3 regions of the Paenibacillus sp. FSL H7-0350 genome follow, and region 2 is predicted to be linked to each of the others. Evidence: riboswitches for the same ligand, from Rfam matches in the RefSeq annotation. Region 2 holds a riboswitch; each other region holds the start of a gene.

Region 1 (7,261 bases), 2.9 Mb from region 2:
GAATAAAGGATACTACCGCAAGCGGAAGGGTAAAAGCCACCCCCGCTTTGAACAGTGGCAGCAGTGAATCGAGAAATATTTGTATTTGGCGGTCATCCATCATTTCGATACGTCAGCGCCAAAATACTTCTCGGAGATCTTAAGGTAGGTTCCGTCGCTCTTCATAGCGGTCAGCGCTTCGTTCACCGCCTGCACCAGCTCGTCATTCCCTTTCAGGAAGACTGCGGCACTATGCGAGCCTTCGGCAATCTCATCCACCTTCTTGATCTTGATATCCGGCTTCTGCTTCTTCAGGTCGAGGTAGGACAAGCCGTCATTGACGGTAGCATCGATCCGGCCGGAGGTCAGCAGATCAATCGCCTGGTTGAAGCCCTCGGTGGATACGATCTCAGCACCGTTGTCTGTGGCGATTTTGCCGAGGTTGCTGGTGAGCGACTGGCCGGCTTTTTTACCCTTGAGATCAGCGAAGGTCTTAATATCCTGATTATCCTCGGGGACGATCAGCACAGCCTTGGAGACAATATACGGATCGGAGAAATCATATTTCACTTTACGCTCATCGGTAATGGAGACTTCATTGAAGATCACATCGAAGCGCTTCGCATCCATCCCGGCAAAAATCCCGTCCCACTGTGTCTCGATGAACTCCGGCTTCACACCCAGGCGCTTGGTCACTTCTTCGGCGATCTCGACATCGAAGCCCGTCAGCTTGCCGTCTGCATCATGGAAGGTGAAAGGTGCGTAGGTTCCTTCGGTTCCGATGCGCAGCTTGCCGCTGGCTTTGACGGCCTCAAGGCTGTTCTGCTCCCCGGAAGCTGCACCCTCTGTAGCAGAAGATGTGGGTTCAGCCCCGGTATTGCCGCCCGTTGCTGTCTTGTCTGTATTGTTGCTTCCGCAAGCCGCAGCCGTGACCATGGTCAGGAGCAGCATAATAGTTAGACTTAGTTTTTTCATTCGATGAATCCCCTCTCGTATCTTCTCTGCAAGCACCGTGTTTACCGGCAAAAAGAATCGTAACACCGGGGTGTTACCTGCGTCAACAACTTTTTCCGATTATATTCATCGGATTTGTATTGTATTGATTTTCAATAGCTTAGCTTGCCCCAATTTCTGTTCCTGCATCAGGATATCCTGAAGAGAAATCAATACAAAAAGCGACTCTCCGAGAAAAGGAGAATCGCTGCTCTATGGACTACATAAGCTCTGCTTCTATATGGGCATTACTATACGTGCATGATTTCCGGTGCTGCCTGTTCCTTAGAACGTTCAGTTCCGGAATGGCGGCCCCGGCGCAGCAGCAGTCCAAGGACCGCACCGCCAAGCGCGACAAACATCATAATGTGGAACGTATCTGCGAAGCCCTGCGATAATACGGTTTGCTTAGCCAGCAGCAACGCTTGCTGTGAAGCGCCTGCGGTACTTTTCCCGGCAGCTGCCGCCGCTTCCTGCATCTCTATGCCGCGCGCAGTTGTTCTTGCGGTCAGAATCGTAACCAGCGTCGAGACGGCCAGCGAAGTAATTACCTGCTGCATCGAGTTCGTCAGCGAGGTTACCCGGTTTACCAGATGGCTGGGTGCCTTATTGAGCAGATGCGTGTTCATTGGCATCATCATCATGCCCATTCCCGCCCCACACATGATCAGCGGAAGGATCAGGTCCCGGCTCTGTGTGGTAAGATCTACATGCGAATACTGGAATAACGCGCCGGAGACCAGACTGAGACCGCAGACCACAAGCCAGCGCACACCGATCCGGTCGAACAGTATCCCGGCAATCGGCATCATCAGCCCGGAAGCGATCGCTTGCGGCAGCAGCGTCAGACCGGTATCAAATGCGCCGAAGCCGCGGGCCTGCTGCAGAAATTGCGGGAGCAGGAATAACGCGCCATATAAGCCGAATTGGGCAATCCACTGCACGATGATTCCTGTCGTGAAATCTACGGATTTCAGAATCCGCAGCTCCAGCAGCGGTGTCTTGGAGCGCAGCTCTGCGATGATAAAAGCGATTAGCGCCACAGCGCCCAGCAGCAATCCGATCAGCGTTTTCTCAGAGGTCCAGCTCTGCGCGCCCTGGCTAACCCCGTAGGTTAACGAAGCAAAGGCCAGCGGGCCAAGAACCATACCTAGCTTATCCATGCCGGGCACGCTGTTCTTCGCAGCATTCGGCAGCTTGCGCAGGCCAATCAGCACAGCAATGATGCCAATCGGAATATTAATGAGGAAGATCCAGCGCCAGGAATGATATTCAACCAGCCAGCCCGACAATACCGGACCAATAGCGGGTGCGAACAGGACGGGAATGCCCATAATGCCCATGACTACGCCAACCTTGCTTTTGGGAGCCAGTCTGTACACATAGGCCATCCCGACAGGGAGCACACAGCCGCCGCCCAGTCCCTGAATGACCCGGAAAACAATCAGCCATTCGGCGCTGCTTGGTGTAGCGCACAGAATCGAGCCTATCGTGAACACAATAACCGCCGTCAGGAAGACTGTCTTGGCTCCGAACCGGTCAGACAGCCAGCCTGACAGCGGAATAACTGAAGCTTGAGCCAGCATATATCCGGTAACTACCCACTGCAGCGTATGCAGATCCGTCTTGAAATCCACCACCAGCCTGGACAAAGCTACATTCATCGCCGTACTGTCCAGCACAACCATAAATACTCCTGCAATAATAGCCAGCAGCGGAACCAGAATACTGGACAGCCGGAAATCGGCTTCCTGCTTCAAGGTCTGATCCATGTCTCTTCCCCTCCTAAAGCTGTCCGCGTTCTACATTGACCTGCGGGCAGATTGTTCTATATAATGAGTGAACGGACAACTGTCCGTTAGTGCAATTCATAGTCTACGGACAATTGTCCGTGGTGTCAATTCTTTTATTTATTTTTCTGTAAATCACTGATTTATTTCTGAAAGGGGTTCTCATGAACAAGCCAGACACCGATGCTGCGCAGCTCCATCCGTCAGCTCCGCAAGCCATAGAATCCGCTCCACCCGTGTCCGCCGATCCTTATGTCCAGCGGATTCTTGAAGCTGCCCGCCAGTTGTTCACCGAGAGCGGACTCGAGGCGGTCAGCATGTACAGCATTGCCAAGCGGGCAGGCATAGGGCAAGGCTCCCTGTACCGCCGTTTTACGGACAAGGGTGAGATCTGTTCTGCCCTGCTGAAGGGCAGCGCAGATCAATTCCTGTCCGGGCTGGAGCAGCAGGTCGCTGCCAGTGCCGGTGAAGCCCCGGCGCTCGCTCAGCTGCAGAGCAGCATTGAGCAGATTGCCGATTTCATTGAACAATATGCCGAGCTGTTGAATATGATCAAAGCCGAGTTCACCGGCAAGAAGCAGCTGACCCAGTTTGAGCATCCTTTTTTTCAGCGGCTGGGGGTGATGATGACAGAGCTGCTAGAGCGCGCTGCGGCAGGTGGTGAGATTATTGACATTGATCCGGCCTTTGCAGCCACAGCCCTAATCTCTGTCCTCAGTCCCGATCTGTACCTGTATGAGCAGAAGCGGCACCACGCCTCCAAGCTGGACATCTCCCGGGGCATCGTCACTTTGTTCGTGACCGGTCTGGCGAAGCGCTGACCGCCTGCCCTTTACAAGAGGGGAATTTGTGGTATATTAAGTAGCAATTACGAATTCAATAGCAACATTATTCACTAGGGGAGTCGGCCGACTGAGACGGAGCTTAAGCTCCGGACCCTTTGAACCTGATCTGGATCATACCAGCGGAGGGAAGTGGAGCAGAATGTATCAGTGGTTCCCGTCACAGGGCCTCAGCTGACTGTACCTTCCGCCCCATTCATTGCCTCCGGGAATGAATGGGGCTTTTTTGTGCTCCGTACAGTATCTATACCAATTCCAAGGAGGCTTCGTACATAGTCTTATGATCAATATTAGCAATCTGTCCTATGTCTTCGGGACCGGTTCGTCCCGGACACCCGTGTTCTCAGGGCTATCCATGAATGTGCAGCGCGGCGAATTCATTTCTATCGTAGGCGGAAGCGGATGCGGCAAAAGCACTTTGTTCAAAATCATCGCCGGTCTGCTGGAGCCGGGCAGCGGCAGGATCACGCTTAACGGAGCTGATTCAGCAACAGCAGCGAAAAGACTGGGTAGCGTGGCCTACATGCCGCAGCAGGATCTCCTCCTGCCTTGGCGCACCGTATTGGACAATTGTCTGTTGCCCTGGGAGCTTAAGCGCAGCCGTCCCAAAGCAGCCGCTATTGCCGAGATCCGTACCCTGCTACACCGTTTCGGCCTTGACGAGACCGAAGGGGCTTATCCGCAGGAGCTGTCCGGCGGGATGCGCCAACGTGTGGCGGTCCTCCGCACTGTGGCGGCCGGGAATGACCTGCTGCTGCTCGATGAGCCGTTCGGGGCGCTCGATGCCATTACGAAGCGTTCGCTGCAGCGTTGGCTGCTGGAGTTATGGGCGGAGCTAGACAAGACGGTGCTATTCATCACCCATGACTTGGAGGAGGCGCTCTTGCTCAGTGACAGAATCTATCTAATGACTGGCCGAGAGGACGGCGGGATACAGGAATTCTCAGCCGGTCTCCCTCGTCCGCGTCATCACAGTCTGCACTATGAACCGCAGTTCGCCGCCCTGCGCCAGGAATTGGAGCTGAAGTTATATGAGAACCGCCGCTCTTAGAAGATTGCTCCAGCATTACGGTCCGGCGGCCCTGCTCGCCCTGCTGGCGCTTGCGGTCTGGGAGTCAGTAGCCCGGCTGGGCCTGGTTCCTCCCTTCATCCTTCCGGCTCCGTCTGCGATCTGCATGGCTGTGCTGGAGGAACGCCGCTTGTTATTCGCGGTACATCTGCCTGCTACACTGCTTGAGGTGCTCACAGGCTTCGCACTTTCTGTGGTCTGCGGCAGCCTGCTGGGCATCGCCATGCACCTGTTCAGTCCGCTGGCCAAGGCGCTGTACCCGCTGCTGATTATCAGCCAGACGGTTCCGCTGATCGCCCTCTCGCCTCTGTTCATCATGTGGTTCGGCTACACCTTGTGGAGCAAGGTCGCCGTTGTCTTCCTGACCGCTTTCTTCCCGGTGGTCATCGGCACCTATGACGGCTTGTCTAAGAACACGGACGCCTACCGGGAGCTGCTGCTTACGTACGGCGCGAACCGTTGGCAGATTCTCTGGAAGGTGGGCGTTCCGCTGGCCTTGCCTTCTTTTTTCTCCGGACTGAAGCTGTCGGCTGTGTACTGTGTGATCGGTGCAACGATTGGGGAATGGCTTGGGGGCAGCCAAGGGCTGGGCTATTTCAGCCGCAGAATGGCAGGGAATCTGCAGAGCGCCAAGATGTTCGCTGCTGTTGTCTTGTTATCCGTACTCGGTATCCTGCTGTTTCTGGCAGTCGCCGCGCTGGAGAAGATTATTTTGAAGAAAAGAGGACGTTATTCATGACTACTATCCGCTATACCCGTTATCTGCACAATGCAATTTCAAGGCCAGCCATGCTGCTGTCCGCTCTGCTCCTCTGTATGCTGCCTGTACTGGCAGGCTGCGCCAATACGAATAGTCCCGCGGCCTCCGGCTCTTCAACTGGTACTACTGCCACTTCTGAGGCTGGGTCCGGGACTGGAGCTGAAGGCGCAGCCCATAAGCTGACGATTATGCTCGACTGGTATCCCAATGCTGTCCACTCCTTTTTGTATGCGGCAGATGCTGAAGGTTATTTCGCGGAGGAGGGCCTTGAGGTTGAGATTCAGATGCCGGCCGATACCAATGATGCGCTGAAGCTTGTTGCTGCGGGGAAGGTAGATCTGGCACTCAGTTATCAGCCGCAGGTGCTGATGGCACGGGGCGAGCAGATTCCAGTCAAGTCGATCGCTGCGCTGGTCCGCCACCCGCTGAATCATCTCATGGTATCCGCAGACAGCGGCATTACCCGCCCGGGAGAGCTGTCAGGCAAGCAAGCCGGATATTCCTCCGTTCCGTTATATGAAGCGATGCTGAAGACGATGGTGAAAAGCGACGGCGGGGACCCTTCATCCCTCAAGCTGGTGGATGTCGGCTTTGATCTGATTCCTGCTCTCTCCACCGGACGGGTGGATGGAATTATGGGCGGGTTCATCAATCATGAGCAGCTGATTCTGGAGCAGCAAGGCCATCCGGTCCGCTCCTTCAATCCCGTAGATTACGGGGTCCCGGATTATTATGAGCTGGTACTGGCCGCCAGTGAGCAGGGACTGCAGGATTCGCAGGGCTTTTATCAGAAATTCGTGGATGCCATCAGAAAAGGCCAGCAGTATGTAGCCGGTCACCCGGATGAAGCACTGAAGCTGCTGCTTGCCCATCAGGAGGACACCGCGACGCTGGATGAAGCGATTGAACAGCGCAGTCTGGAGATCCTGCTGCCGCTGATGGATGCTGGCTCCCAGCCCTTCGGCTATCAGGATGAGGCTACATGGGAGAAAGTTAACCAATGGCTGAGCGAGAACGGACTGCTGGCGCAGGAAGTGGATGTTAAGAATGCTTTTATTAATTTCTAAATTATACCTTCAGGAGGAATTCATATGTCTTATCTGTCCAAAGTACGCCAGGCGAACCCGCTGGTGCATAATATCACGAATATCGTAGTCGCTAACTTCACAGCGAACGGGCTGCTGGCTCTGGGAGCCTCGCCGTTCATGGCCGATGCCATTGAAGAAGTAGCGGATGTAGCCGCCATGTCCGGGGCGGTTGTACTGAACATCGGCACACTGAATGAAGCCGCCATTGCTTCCATGATCGAGGCTGGAAAGGCTGCGAACAGTCACCATGTGCCGCTAGTGCTTGATCCCGTTGGAGCCGGGGCTACCGCCTACCGCACGGACGTTACGGCTAAGCTGCTGAGTGAGCTTCAGCTTACTGCGCTGCGCGGCAATGTGGCCGAGGTTGCCAATGTGGCCGGGGAGAGCTGGGCAAGCAAAGGCGTGGATGCCGGAGCAGGCGAAGGCGATGTAGTCGCTCTAGCCGTTAAAGCGGCGCAGAAGCTGAAATGCGTCGTGATTATCACCGGCAAGGAAGACATCATTACGGACGGAAAGCGCACTTACATTGCCAGCAACGGGCACTCCATCCTGACCCGGGTAACCGGAACCGGCTGTCTGCTAAGTGCTGTGGTGGGTGCATTCCTTGCCGTAAGCGGCGGGGAGGTACTTAAGGCGGCTGCCGAGGCCCTCTCCTTCTACGGCGTGGCAGCAGAGCTTGCTGCTGAGGAGGCTGAAGCCCAAGGTCCCGGCAGCTTCCAGACCTTGTTCCTGAATCAATT
Region 2 (7,261 bases):
TATTGTACTAAATACAATCAGGATGAGTTATACCGCTACTGACAAGGCAGTGCCGAGTCACGAAGGTTGTTGTTAGGCACAGCGAGGAGCCCGATCGTTCCTGCAATTTCACCTTCGCAGCAGCTTGCTCCTTATGTCTGGCTCTTCGCCTGCTCCTCGCGCATCCACTGGGAGAGCTGGCGCCGCATCCGCAGGAACTCCGGCGAATCGGCGATCTCTTCGCGGCGCGGACGCGGGAAGGGGACCTCCACGGTATGGAGGACGGAGCCGGGCCGTCCGGAGAAAACGTAGATGCGGGTGGAGAGCAGCAGCGCCTCCTCGATGTTATGGGTAATGAACAGCACGGAGCGGCGGTTCTCCTCCCACAGCTCCAGCAGCCAGCGCTGCATCTGCTCGCGGGTCAGCGCGTCCAGTGCGCTGAACGGCTCATCGAGCAGCATCAGCTCCTGCGGCGCGAGCATGGCCCGCAGGAAGGCGGCCCGCTGCTGCATGCCGCCGGACAGCATGTGCGGGTAGGCCCGCTCGAAGCCGCCGAGGCCGATCTTCGCCAGCCAGTGGCGCGCAGCCTCGCGGGCCTCCCGCGGCGGGGCGCCTTGCAGCTCGGCGCCAAGCAGGACGTTGTCGAGCGTGCTGCGCCACGGGAACAGCGCGGGCTGCTGCGGCATATAGCTGATCTTGCCGCGCTGCCCGGTCACCGGGATGCCGTTCATGCGGACGGTTCCGGTATCGGGCAGCGTAAGGCCGCCGATAATATGGAACAGCGTGCTTTTGCCGCAGCCGGACGGGCCGACAATGGAGACGAATTCCTGCGGCTCCACGGTCAGGGACACCTGATTCAGCACCTGCGTCTCCCGGCGGCGGTGCGTGAACGATTTGGAGATGCCGCTGACTTCCAGCGCAGGCGGCACACTCTGAGTGCGCAGGCATCCGTCTCCGTCCGCCTTCTCCAGTTCAATCCTCGTAAGCTCAGACAATTCGCCCAGCCTCCCTCTGTTCATTATGGTTACTTCTGTTGTGGATGATCCTTCTGTACACATTAAGCATCCTTACGCGGCTTCCAGCGCACCAGCCATCTCTCCAGCAGGGCAATGAGCGCGAATAATACGAGACTCAGCAGCACGATGATGGCGATGGCCACGAACATCCGGTCCGCACGGTAAGAGGACTTTTGCAGCAGCATATAGTAGCCGATCCCCTTGTCGGCGCCGATCCATTCGGCCACCACTGCACCCATCACCGCATAGGTGGCGGAGATTTTGAGCCCGGAGAACAGGGAGGGCAGGGAGCCGGGAAGCTCCAGCCGGGTGAAGATTTGCCATTTGCCCGCACCGGCCATCTTCATATAATTCATCATCACCCGGTCGCTTTGGGCCAGCCCGCCCATGGCTGCAACAGCTACAGGGAAGAAGCAGACGAGGGTGATCAGGATGATTTTGGGCAGCAGGCCGAACCCGAACCAGATAATCAGCAGCGGGGCCAGCGCAATGGAGGGCACATTCTGGCTGAGGATCAGCAGCGGATAGATCGCCCGCTTGACCCAGGGCAGCAGATGCAGCAGCAAGGCGGTGAGCAGGCCAATGCCTGTGCCGACCGGGAAGCCGATCAGGGTCAGCCGCAGCGTGGCGGCGGTGTGCTCCCAGATCCCGGAGGCATTGTTCTTCGACTCACGCGCGATATCTGCGGGGCTGGGCAGCTGGTAGGCCGGGATGTCGAACAGCATAACCGATAACTGCCATATCCCGACAAAAAAGAGGACCGCCACAAAGGGCGGCCACACTAGCTTCCAGGTGCTTCTCACGGCCGGTATTTCTCGGTCAGCTTATCCATGCTGATGCCGCCCGGATTATGGGCGATCTTGATCTGTGAGATGACACTCGGGCTGCCGGAGGCGATCAGCGCCTCATGCATGTCACGCACAATATCCAGCAGCTCGGACAGCTCGCCTTCCATAGTGGTCTCCAGCGGATTGACCTGATGCTTCACGCCTGATTTCTGAATGACCTCAATGGCCTTGTCCACATAAGGGATAGAATCCTCGTTGTTCGGTGTCTTGGGAATGACCTGAATGCTGAGCAATGTATTAGCCATGATGAATCCTTCCTCTCCAAGTTAAGTATAAGATTCCCGCTATGCGGGTTGATTATCATTCCGGCAAAAATTCATTCGTAAACGTACTCTCCGCATCCAGCGGCTTATCCAGCAGCTTCAGGCCGTACATCCAGTCGGCATAATTCTTCCAGATCTCAAGCTTCTGCTCGCCCCAGCGCGGGGCGTCGTCCTTGTATTTCGGGCTAAGCCATTTCTGGCTGGCCAGCACCAGCTTGGGGTCCAGATCAGGTACAGCATCGGACAAGACCGTCGCGGCTTCTTCCGGGTTATCGATCGCGTACTGATATCCCTTGGACGTAGCCTTAAGGAAGGCCTTCACCATTTCAGGGTGCTGGGCGATTTCCTTCTCGCTAGTGGTTAGCACCGGGGTGTAGTAATCCAGCTGCGGAGCGTAATCCTTCAGATACAGCATATCCAGAGGTTCCCCGCGCAGCTCGGCCTCTACCCCGGTCCACGCATAGAAGATCCAGGCAAAGTCAATATCCCGCTTCACGGCTGTGAAAAAGTCCGCTTCGCCGATATTTACCAGCTTCACCTTGGAGACATCCCCGCCTTCGGGGTCCATGATGGCTTTCATGGCAGCCTGCTCCGCAGGGGAGCCCCAGCCTCCGTAGGTTTTGCCTTCGAAATCCTTCGGCGTCTTAATATTGCGGTCCTTCGGAGCCGCGAACCCGGAGGTATTATGCTGAATGATTGCAGCAATCGACACCAGCGGCACATCCTGCAGACGGGCCAGGGTCAGCGCCTCCTGGGCGCTGATGCCGAACTGGGCTTCGCCGGAAGTGACCATCGTATCGGACCCGGCAGCGCCAGGCTGTACAATCTGCACATCAAGACCTTCCTCCGCGTAATAGCCCAACTCCTTGGCAGCATACAGGCCGGTATGATTCGTGTTCGGCGTCCAGTCCAGGGCAATCTTGACCGGGGTCAGAGCCTTTGGTGCATCCGTGGGTGCGGCTGCGGTTGCATCAGGTGCAGCCGTGCTGTTCCCGGCAGCAGGTGCGCTGGCCCCCGCATTGCCGCTGTTGTTCCCGCCGCCACAGCCCGCTACGGTGAGCAGCAGCATGGAGCTGAGCAGTAGTGTGACTGTTTTTTTGACTCCCATTTCTCTTTCTCTCTCCTTCCAGCAACCCCTGGTCTTCAGAGCTTACAGAAACCTTATTCCTGTACATCCTTAGAATCAAAAAAGCGTCCCGATGATCGGGACGCCAGTGACTTGCGTGAGGGGACTTCAGCTGCAGTACCGCTTAAGGCACTGTGCCGAATGAAGATTCCTACGCTGGCATTATCCAGATCAGGTATAAGGGTCAGTATCTTGTGGGATACAATCTCAGCCGGCCAATTCCAGCACCCCTGGTTCTATAAAGTTCACAGGTATTGCTATGTTCTTACGGTGTATTATAGACGGCAGCCCCGCCGTTGTCCACCCTCTGTGTCTTAATCCTCCAGTTTGAGCGGCAGAGTCCAGGGACCTTTCCATATAAAAATGGGCTTCGAAAGTATAAAACGCAGCTTATCCGCGCCCGGCTCTGTAATCAGGTTAAGAGTCTTCATGACACGCGGTGTGCCTTCACTCTCCTCCCACCCAAAGGAATAAGGCTCCTTAGAGCCCGGATAGCTGACAGAGAAATGGGTAAGTGACTTTGCCCCCGCCGGGTTAAATTTCAAGTCTATATCTACATTGACCTCTGTCTCACTGCTGCGGGTGATGCGGGTGAAGTCTACCGGATATCCGGCGATCTCAGCAGTAATATCCAGCGTTCTGCTCTCTCCGATAGCGGGCAGCGGCAGGGTAACTTTCTGGGAGACGGCTTCCTGATCGGATACCTCGATGTAAGGGATGACGACTGTATAAGGATGTCCTCCGGCTTCCTTCTGTTCACGGAACAAGAGCTCAGAATAGTAGCCTATAGAGGATGGAGAGTGCTCGGTAGAGACTTTTACTCCTGCTGCATTCTCGACATAGGTGCCATTCCAGGGCATTAGCGGCTCTAGTGTATAAGAAGATGCAGCGGATGCGGATTTCTGAAGAGCCGGGACCAGTTCAACACGGACAAGCCCATCACCCAGCCGTACCGGAAAAGCGGAAATCCGCACATCCTGCTGGACATCGCTGACCCCGAGCTGCTGCAGGTCATCGGCGGTCTGCGGCGGCCCCAGGACAAGCGGTCCAATGACCGTGCTATTAATGTATAAGGTTACCGTTTCTTCAGCCTGTAAAGTGAGATCATGGGGAAGAAGAGCGCTGTAGCTTGCATCCCAGTCGAGACCTCCGGAGGAAGTTCGCGAATTGAACATGAAGGTATAGCGGGTTCCTCCGATGTCTGCCTGAAATTCATTAATAATGCGAGTCTTCTGCCCCCGAAGATTAATGGTTGCGCGGTTCTCTTGCACAAGGATAGCGTTGACAGTCAGTTCACCCCGACCTACAGCAGCGGTGAAAGGCTTCTTCAGCACATATAACGGGCTGTCGGGACTATTCTCCACTACGGTGTGAAGGCCGGGCAAGAAACTGAACACTTGCTTCAGGCCCGCCTGGACGCTGGGCGAAGTGAACACCAGCCCTGCGCCAAGCAGAAGGGCTGCGGCAACTCCGGTATAAGCCTGCCGGCGGCTTCTGCGGACGGAAGGCAAGCGGCGCTGTACGTCAGGAGCGGTCCCGGTCCGGGACAAGGTGCGCACTTTGATTCTGCTTATGGCTTCAAGCTCCTCTTCCGATGGAGCGGCTGATTGAGGCTCGGCGGTCAGCGTGTTCAAGGCCAGCTCCGCTTCACTGAACTCCAGCGTATCGAGCTGATCGAACAGCTCCTGCTCACCGGTGGTCAACTCTTTCTTCATGGCCTAAGTCCTCCTCTCTGTTTGGTTTAGTCTGCTGCAGAGTTTGCTTCAGAATGGTTCGGCACCGGTACAGCCGGTTCTCTACAGCTTTTTTCGTTAAGTCAAAAGCCTCAGCCAGTTCATCCAGACTCTCATAGAGATAATACCGGCGCAGAAACAGGCTGCGGTCCGGCTCCTGAAGCTGCTTGATATGGTGCAGCAGTTCTTCCGCTGCCTCACGCCGCAAAATTTCCTGCTCTGTGTTGCTGCTGCTCCGGACGGGGATGGCTGCCTGGCCCATCGTCTGATCAAGCCCGGGCTGTAGTTTACGCCGCAGATTCAGCGCCTTATATTTGGCAAGGATTAGAATCCATGTGCGGAATGAGGCCCGATCAGGATCGTACTGTCCGATGTTGTTCCAGGCAGCTAAGAATACATCACTGACACATTCCTCAGCATCCTCTGCCCGCCCGCAGCCGCCCAGAATGCGCTTGACCAGCCTAAGCACATCCGTTCCATAGTAATCCATAGCATCGGCAAGTGCCTGCTTATCTCCTCTGCTGAACCTGCCGGGCCAGGAGAGGCTGTCATAGTCTTTAGGTGTCATATGAACCTCCGGTAATTCTTCCCATCCCTCAGGTGGAAGCTAGTGCTGATTATGTCTAACTACTGGTTACTACGCTTGATGGCAGACAAATCACTCACAAGATCTCTGAATGCTTACCAAAAAACAGCGATACTCCCCTGGCGGAAGCATCGCTGTTATTTTGTTTATCTATTCGGATATGTCTTAATCCCTCGTATAATGCCGCTTCTTGCGGCGGCTGCGGATGCCGTTCCAGATCTCTCTCAGCGTTAAGCCGACACTGACGGTGATCCCGGAGAAGGTCAGGAACAGAGCCAGATACTCGAACGCGGAGTACTCCAGCATTTTGCTCCAGTCGATCTGTCCCTTCAGATCCTCGATCACCTGATTCATCCCGTAAATCCCGCTGATGACCGTAAACACGGTGAGCACCATCAGGAGCGTATCCCGCCGTTTGGCCTGGAATTTGTCCTGATACTGGAACAGGTCATTCAGGGTCATTTTCACCTCATCGAACAGGGCATCATTGCCATACACCTTACGCAGCTGAAAAAAAATCTCCCGCCCCTGCGACTGCGAAATCAGCTCCAGGAAGTAGAATTTGGCCGAGAATTTGTTGATCAGGAAGATCAGATTCTCGATCTCGTCATTGTCGTGGTTGATGCGCAGCCGGGAGTGGAGGTTGGCGAGCTTCAGCAGCACGATTTTATGAAAAATACTCAGCAGCATTCCGTAATAATACTCGCCGTACATCTGGCTGATCAGGCCTGCGGCAATCTCCGGCTTGGCCCGGCTCACGCAGCAGAAGGTCTGCTCATTGGTCATATAATAGGTGTCCGGCCCCCAGCGGCTATAGCAATGCTCCCGGGTGTACTGCTTGATATAGTCCGGATCACTCGCGCTTATATAGGGGCTGCCGTCGATGCTCAGACCGTCCACCTGGGAGGCCCGGTAGAGCAGCTCGACACTGATCTCTTCCTCATCCTCCGGGAGATTAACGCCGTAGAAGGCCTGCACCAGCATCCGTTCATCGACGAAGAAGGGCAGGGTCTCGAAATAATTGTCATTCGTCTCCGCAGGATCGAGATACGGCTCCAGCCCGGTGACCAGATGCCTGAACACGAAATCCTCCACCCGGTCAAAAGACTTCTTATGACAATGAATGAAGGTATGCTCATCCTGAACACTTACATCCTCCAGGTTGCGGAACCGGTCGGCGAATTCGAGCACCATGCTGAAGGGGAGATTCTCCTCCTCAATAGCCACTCTTACCGTCAGGAAGCCCAGCTCGAACGGGCAGAGGAACACATCGGTCGACAGCACGCGGAAGGGAACCGTCTGGAAGGGCATTTGCAGCCCGCAGAGCAGATCACTCACCCGGGAAAAGCGGCGGAAGGAATCCTTATCCTTCTCACGCGGAAACAAGACATGGGCGGCAAACGGAAGATAGCTGCGCTCCATTTTCTCATGGGATACACAGTGGTCTCCGTAATAGGCCTGCTCCAGTTCCTTGTTGTCGAGAAAAAAACGGGTAAATCCATCCCCCTGAAGACTCTCAATCAGCTCTTGGTCTACTTCGGCCTTCATCGAAAAGGGGAAAATGAATTGCAGCAAGGCGGTATGCAGAGTGGGCTCGGAATGCAGTTCAGCCATATGTGGGTTCCATCCTTATTCACAGAATATGGACCTTGTAGCATACAATTACCCGATTCTCCAGGCGGTCACGCTCAGCACGAATAACAGTGCGGC
Region 3 (7,261 bases), 2.0 Mb from region 2:
CATCGCCACGCCGGTGAAGCATAACAACTCGCGTCTGCTGTCGAGCTTCCGCGAGATGGAGCAGGTGGCCGCCGACAGGCTGGCGGCCATGATCCCGCCGGAGCTGAGCGCAGTCTACGCGCCGCTCCTGCAGCCGCACACCAGCCCGCCCGGCTCCGAAGATGCCGGACTGCTCCGCTACGTCAAGGCAGCGGATGTGCTTGACGCTTACCTGAAATGCGTCTGGGAGGTCGCCGCAGGCAACCGTGAATTCGCCGCCGCCCGGGAGCAGACTGCCGCGAAGCTGCATGTGCTGGAGATGCCTGAGATGGCATATTTCCTTGAACACATGGCTCCGGGCTTCGAGATGTCGCTAGACGAGCTGTCCTCCAGTGCGAGTCAGGTTCAGTCTGCCGGGCAGCCCGAACCTATAGAGTAAATAGAGTACGGCATTCGCATAGCGTTGGCTCCCAGCGTTGGCTGGAACACTAACGTGTGAACAATGCGAATACCTTATACCGCTCTTAAGCAGAAGCTCATTTATCCATCTGACTGCATTCTGACCGCGTCCAGTGTCAGCCCTGAGGAGCGCACATTCAGTCCATGTAGCATTGCTACGGCACATTGCGATTGTGCTCAGTTTTTCGCATACATCGGGCCCACACGCCTTAGTGGTAGAAGGAGAAGTCAGCACGCGTAGCCTACAACGCTTATACAATACAAATAACCCGCCATGAGCGGGTTATTTGCGTATGGTCAGGTTACGTTAAGCACGGTTAGTCTGGTCAGATAAGTTAAGCACGGTTAGTCTGGTCAGTTTAGCTTGCTTCGGTTAGTCTGTTCAAGTTGCTTGGTTAGCCTGATCAGTTTAAGTGACATCCAGTTTGGTCACATCAAGCTAAGCCAAATCAGCTTGCCTACCTCAAGCCAAGCGGCTCGGACAGGATATCCCAGTCCTTGAATACCGGCTGGAGTCCTTGCGAGCGCAGCATCTCGGCCATCTCAGCCACGCTACGGTTGTCCGATATTTCAAACTGCGGGGTGCCCCCTTCGAGGGAATGTCCGCCCACTTCGGTGGATACCCCTGCGGACATCTTCGTGATGCCGAGCTGGACCAGATGATCGCGCAGAGCGGCAGGCTCGCGTGTGGACAGTGAGATGCCGGAGCGCGGCAGGAATAGGCGGTACGCCAGGATGATCTGCACCAGCGCACGGTCGGTAACATCGCTTGCGGGGTTGAATTCGCCTAAGTAAGGCCGGAATCTGGGAGTAGACAGGCCGATTTCGCATTCCGGGTACTTGTCCTGCAGATACCTCGCGTGCAGGGCAGTTGCCAGCGCCTCCTGGCGCCATTCGTACATGCCGAGCAAGGCTCCGATATTTATTGAACGAAAGCCAGCTTGACAGCCCCGTTCGGGAGCATCCAGCCGGTTGCGGTAGACGCGTTTGGGTCCTTTTACATGCAGCGCACGATAAGTCTCCTGGTGGTAGACCTCCTGATAGAGCGTTAAGCCGTCCACGCCGGCTTCTCTGAGTTCTGCATATTCAGCTGTCGAGAGCGGATTCACTTCAATGCTGACGGAGGAAAAATAGCGGCGCAGCACATTCACGCAGTCCCTCACATAACCGGCCGGACTATCCCTCCGGGATTCTCCGGTCAGGATCAGAATGTGGCGCAGGCCCGTGGCTGCGATGGTCTCTGCTTCCCGGGCGACCTCCTCCAGCGTCAGTTTTTTGCGCGGAAAATCATACATAGAACTGAAGCTGCAATAAGTGCAGTGATTCACGCAAAAATCTGCAAGATACATCGGGGTAAACAGCTGCATCACATGGCCGAAATGCGTACGCGTTAACCGGTGCGCCTTCTGCGCCATCTCCTCCAGATAAGGCTCCGCTGCCGGTGACAACAAGGCCATTAGCCCTTCTTCATCCACCTGCTCTGCACGAAGCGCGCGCTTCACATCCTCTGCCGTATACCGGCTCCATAGCGTCCCGTAAGGAAGCTGTTCCAACCGGGTCATCGTCTCATAAAAGCTCATAGCCGTTCCTCTCCTCCCTAATCCATCTGTCAGGCCAAGAACCCGGTCAACGGTGAAGAGGCTGCCGCCGTCTCCTCCACAGGCCCCAGTCCGGCGAGATAAGCTTTGCGCCCTGCGGATACCGCTTCACGAAAAGCTTCTGCCATCAGCAGCGGATCTGAGGCGGTAGCAATCGCTGTATTAAGCAGGACCGCTGCGGCCCCCATCTCCATCGCCTCAGCCGCCTCGGATGGTCTGCCGATTCCGGCATCCACGATCACCGGCAGATCCATCTCGGAGATCAGAATCCGGATCAGCTCCTTGGTCTGCAGCCCGCGGTTGGACCCGATCGGCGCTCCCAGCGGCATTACGGCTGCGGCCCCCGCTGCCTTCAGCCGCAGAGCGGCGGACAGATCAGGACTCATGTACGGAAGCACCACGAAGCCCTCTGCTGCAAGGATCTCGGTCGCCCGGATGGTCTCCATGTTATCCGGCAGCAAATATTTCTGGTCGTTGATGACCTCAATCTTCACCCAGTTCCCCAGTCCCGCCGATCTCGCCAGCCGGGCAATCCGTACTGCTTCCTCTGCGGTGCGCGCACCAGAGGTATTAGGCAGTAAGGTCATATGGGAAGGAATATGGCTGACAATATTGTCACTGCTCTCCGGGTCCACCCGGCGCAGGGCAACGGTAATGACCTGTGAGCCTGATCGCGTAATCACCTCGGGAATGAGGGTGTTACGGCTGTATTTTCCGGTGCCAATGAACAGTCTGCTGGTTAGAGTCACTCCGCCAATCATCAATGGATCTTGCATATTAACGCCTCCTGGGGTAAGTCTTCGTGTTTAGCCTCCGCCTACAAAATGAACCAGCTCCACCCGGTCCCCTTCGCTGAGCAGTGTGTCTCCGTAAGCCTCTCTGCCGGCAAGCTCACCGTTCAGCTCGACAATCACCAGCTTACCGGCCCACTCAGGCCGGGCCAGCAGATCCGCCAGCGTCCGGCAGCTCTCTTCCACCCTCTGGCGGGTACCGTTAACGGTCACAATCATGCCTGTTCACCTCCTGCTGTGCCTTTTACTTGATCCATATCATGGGTTACAAGACTGCTCTGCCGCCCTGTGAACCGCTTCCCTGTAGGCCAAGGCCGCTCCCACCGGGTCTGGAGCTCCGCAGATTCCCGACATGACAGCAATGCCAGCCGCTCCTTGGGCCAGCACCGCTCCGGCATTGCCCGGGGTAATCCCTCCGAGCGCAATCAGCGGTATGCGGCTCCAGAGGACAGCCTCTGCCAGCTGCACAAGTCCCCGTGCCTGCTGTCCGGGCTTGCAGGCCGTAGGGAACACATGCCCGTAGAGGCAGAAGTCTGCTCCCTGCCTTCCAGCTTCCGCCGCCTCTTCCGGCGAGTGGACCGATCTGCCGATCCGCAGGCCCGGTGCAAGGCCGCGCACTGCGGCTGGTGGGAGGCTATGCCAGGCTAACTGTACACCGCCTGCCCCGGCGGCCAGGGCAACATCGATCCGGTCATTAATGACCAGCTTCGAAGGCGGCACCCCGGCCTGAAGCATCTGCTGCGCTGCCGCCAGCAGTTCCCGGGCGGACATGGCTTTTTCCCGGAGATGGATATAATCCACCATAGAATGCACCGCCACGGCCCATTCAGCCAGCGCTTCAGGCTGCAGCCGCCCGTCCGAGACCGCATGAATCTCGTACAATACCCTTCTCCTCCTGTCTGTTCCAGCTCAATCTACACCACAACACAACACAAAAAAGACCGCTCCCCGTAAAGGAAGCAGTCTGGAATAGAAGCTGGAATACCGGTACTCACCGTGTACCCCCGCTGCAATATTCGTTCTCCACTTCCCTACGCTGGTATAAACCAGATCAGGTTCAAAGGGTCCGGACAACTACGCCCGTCTCAGCCTTGCGGCACCCCTAGTGATCGTTCTATGCGGTTGTTTCGTCTTGCTTGTTGTATATTAGCATATTATTCCTCTTAGGGCTATTCTTTCGTAGATTTTACTTCAATTACAAAAACCACAGATGAACTCCCTTCTGAAAATTTACCATCCTCGGTTGTCCAGAATGCTGATATGCCATAGTAATAAACGCCTTGTTCTTTTGGAGCATTAAAAGAGCCGTTCTGCAATGGAATTTGCACTTCTTTATCATCGACAAATTGCTGAACGGTTAACCCGCCGGGTGCCGGTTTATAAGTAAAAGCAACATGGATCCCCCCCTCAGGGGCTATAACAGTGGGAGTAACCCCCTGTACCATGGATTGTCCTCCTATATAATCCGCACATCCTAATTTCCCCCAGCAATAGCTGCTTTGGGTAACCGGAATTTGGGTTTTCCCGGAAGTAACAAGGGGTAGCGGCGGCGATTCCTGTGTAATTCTAATCCCAATGCTTTTTGCCTTTCCTTCCAATCTTGTATTTGCCACAAGTCTCCCTGCAAAAGGAGTCAAGTAAATGAACACTACCAGAAAAACAAAAATCCCCGCTGCAGATAGAATGAATCCTTTTTTTCTAAGCATCCCAATCCCCTTTTCATATCCAATTATCTAAATAGACGGAAATATATTGTAATAGTTACAAGCGCAGAAAAAAAGCCTGCCGGCAAGCGGTTAGGCTTTTTTAAAATAGAATTTATATGTTGCACACGATAACTTATCCCATCAGCCGTTGACAACCTCGCCGCCGTTCACATGCATCACCTGTCCGCTCACATAGGAGGAATCGTCCGAGGCCAGGTATACATAAGCCGGTGCCAGCTCTTCAGGCTGTCCCGGGCGCTTCATCGGCTGGGTGCCGCCGAACTCACTGACCTTCTTCGCGTCAAAGGTGGACGGAATCAGCGGGGTCCAGATTGGTCCGGGCGCTACCGCATTCACGCGGATGCCCTTATCGGCCAGATTCATCGACAGCGAACGGGTGAAGCTGAGAATCGCTCCCTTGGTGGACGAATAGTCCAGCAGCTGCGGGCTGCCGCGATACGCCGTGATGGAGGTGGTGTTAATGATCGTAGAGCCTTTTGTAAGATGAGGCATGGCTGCTTTGGTCAGATAGAACATGGAGAAAATATTCGTCCGGAACGTACGCTCCAGCTGCTCCGCTGAGATGTCCTCAATATGGTCCTGCGGATGCTGCTCCGCCGCATTGTTGATCAGGATGTCGAGCTTACCGAGTCCTTCAACGGTTTGACGAATCAGGCTTTGACAGAAGCATTCGTCCCCGATGTCCCCGGCGATCAGAATGCATTTTCTGCCCTCTTGTTCCACCTGGCGCTTGGTCTCTTCCGCATCCTCATGCTCGTTCAAATAGGAGATTACCACATCCGCGCCCTCCTTGGCAAAATGAACGGCAACCGCACGCCCGATCCCGCTATCGCCTCCCGTAATGAGCGCGGCCTTGCCCAGCAGCTTGCCTGCTGCCTTGTACGCCGGTGTCTCAAACTCCGGGAGCGGGTTCATCTCACTCTCAATTCCGGGGCGTTGATCCTGTACCTGCGGCGGCAGGGTTTTAACAGGTTGTTTGTTAGTGTCTGGCATAATCCATTCTCCTTTCGCTATCCACAGTAATGTTGATTGATCATGTTAGCATGGCTTAAGGTCTGGTGTTTATGCATCAGGCAGTGCGCCTGCTTGGCTGTACGTTATGTTACTTACCACACTTGGCAGCCGCCCAAACAGCCAATCTTCATTCACCGGCACCTATAGCGGAACGATAGTCCGGTAAGCAACGAACGTTTCCAAAAAGAATATTATCTATATCCGCCAGGGGGAATGTCCTATACTTTGTGAGGAACGACAACTACCTTTAACTGAAGGGACGCTACTATCATGGGGAATGAGCGCATCTTGCTGACGAACGGAACTGTAATCGATGGAACCGGACGGCCGCCGCTGCATCATACAAGCATTGAGATTGTTAATGGCCGCTTCGGCACCATAACACAACATAGTAATATTCACGGGAGAACCGGGTATGACTCCGCAACAACAGTGATCGACCTAGAGGGTCTGTTCATTGTGCCGGGGTTTATTCACACCCATGCCCATACCAGCTTCAAGTACATACAGAATAAGCCGCTCCACGGATATCATACGGAATATTTGGCCGTGTGCCTTGCAGAAGGAATTACTACGATCCGCGATGAGGGAATGACTACGGCAGCTTCGATTGAAGAGGTGGTCACACATACGCGGCAGCTGGAGAGCGGTGCTTTTCCCAGAATTCTTACATCCGGCAAGGTATTCACTGCTCCAGGCGGTTACGGTGGTCAGGAGCCTATCGGGGTAGGGAGTGCGGATGAGGCGCGGCTTAAGGTCCGTGAAGTCTTGGGACAAGGAATACATTTCATCAAAACAGCGCTGGAAGACGGCTACGATTCCGCCACCGCCGGACTCCCCCAGCTGAATCAGGAGATTCTCGAAGCGATCTGCCAGGAGGCCCGAAGCATGGGCGCTTACGTATCTGCTCATGTTACAAGTGCACGCAATCTTCAGATTCTGGTGGATGCAGGGATCAGTGATGCTGCGCATATGGTCTACGACCGGCTGGACGATCAACTGATCCGGCAAATGGTGAGCGTGAGCATCCGTATCGTCCCCACGCTCACCGTACTCCAGATGTTCCAGGACAAATTCGGTGCGCCGCTGCTGGAGCAAGGGCTGGATAATGTCCGGAGATTTATTCAGGCAGGCGGGGAGATTGGACTGGGGGATGATTTTATCGAAGAAGCTCCTCCGTGGTACAGAGCTGGTATGCCGTGGAAGGAGATCCAGCTGTTAGGCCAAGCCGGCCTCTCCCCGATGCAGATTATTATGGCCGCCACTTCATCCGGTGCCAAGATCTGTAGGCTGGATCATGAACTCGGTACCATTGAGACAGGCAAGCGGGCCGATCTGTTGGTCGTCGGGGGAGATCCGCTGGCGGATATTAACAACCTGCGTCAGGTCAACTGGGTAATGAAAGACGGCAAGATCGTATCGAAATTACACTAGCAGGAGGTTTTGCAAAATGAACGCAAGAATTTCACTCTCTCCGGTCACCCCGGACGATATCGAATTCATCACAGATCTGGAAACTAACAACTCGCTCTGGCCCTTCGAGGATATGATTCCAACCGACAAGGAGGCAGTCCGGAAGACTGTGGAGGAACGAATCCATAGCGATTGGCACAGACAATTCCTGATCCGGCTCGCCTCCCCGGAGGCAACTCCTGTAGGGGAAGTGAGTATACACTGGTATGTAAAAGAGCGG

Evidence for each region. A riboswitch is a leader RNA that binds a small molecule or an ion and turns the genes downstream of it on or off. The one in region 2 is predicted to bind thiamine pyrophosphate.
Region 1: linked by a shared signal. The riboswitch ahead of NYE24_RS01545 (ABC transporter ATP-binding protein) and the one ahead of NYE24_RS22540 (ABC transporter substrate-binding protein) in region 2 are both predicted to bind thiamine pyrophosphate.
Region 3: linked by a shared signal. The riboswitch ahead of NYE24_RS31105 (thiamine phosphate synthase) and the one ahead of NYE24_RS22540 (ABC transporter substrate-binding protein) in region 2 are both predicted to bind thiamine pyrophosphate.

What each region holds. Positions count from the first base shown of each region.
Region 1 is NZ_CP151972.1:305,811-313,071, reverse strand. It holds gene NYE24_RS01565 (amino acid ABC transporter permease) at 1-100, opposite strand, end outside; gene NYE24_RS01560 (amino acid ABC transporter substrate-binding protein) at 100-954, opposite strand; gene NYE24_RS01555 (DHA2 family efflux MFS transporter permease subunit) at 1,224-2,744, opposite strand; gene NYE24_RS01550 (TetR/AcrR family transcriptional regulator) at 2,927-3,583, shown strand; TPP riboswitch at 3,650-3,752, shown strand; gene NYE24_RS01545 (ABC transporter ATP-binding protein) at 3,885-4,655, shown strand; gene NYE24_RS01540 (ABC transporter permease) at 4,636-5,412, shown strand; gene NYE24_RS01535 (ABC transporter substrate-binding protein) at 5,409-6,500, shown strand; gene thiM (hydroxyethylthiazole kinase) at 6,525-7,261, shown strand, end outside.
Region 2 is NZ_CP151972.1:4,918,354-4,925,614, forward strand. It holds gene NYE24_RS22525 (ABC transporter ATP-binding protein) at 132-1,037, opposite strand; gene NYE24_RS22530 (ABC transporter permease) at 1,037-1,798, opposite strand; gene NYE24_RS22535 (MTH1187 family thiamine-binding protein) at 1,795-2,088, opposite strand; gene NYE24_RS22540 (ABC transporter substrate-binding protein) at 2,144-3,214, opposite strand; TPP riboswitch at 3,364-3,474, opposite strand; gene NYE24_RS22545 (hypothetical protein) at 3,547-4,947, opposite strand; gene NYE24_RS22550 (sigma-70 family RNA polymerase sigma factor) at 4,922-5,533, opposite strand; gene NYE24_RS22555 (hypothetical protein) at 5,717-7,165, opposite strand; gene NYE24_RS22560 (MFS transporter) at 7,214-7,261, opposite strand, start outside.
Region 3 is NZ_CP151972.1:6,930,030-6,937,290, reverse strand. It holds gene yfbR (5'-deoxynucleotidase) at 1-418, shown strand, start outside; gene thiH (2-iminoacetate synthase ThiH) at 897-2,018, opposite strand; gene NYE24_RS31115 (thiazole synthase) at 2,048-2,812, opposite strand; gene thiS (sulfur carrier protein ThiS) at 2,843-3,046, opposite strand; gene NYE24_RS31105 (thiamine phosphate synthase) at 3,086-3,709, opposite strand; TPP riboswitch at 3,839-3,941, opposite strand; gene NYE24_RS31100 (hypothetical protein) at 3,997-4,533, opposite strand; gene NYE24_RS31095 (SDR family oxidoreductase) at 4,675-5,547, opposite strand; gene NYE24_RS31090 (amidohydrolase family protein) at 5,839-7,002, shown strand; gene NYE24_RS31085 (GNAT family protein) at 7,019-7,261, shown strand, end outside.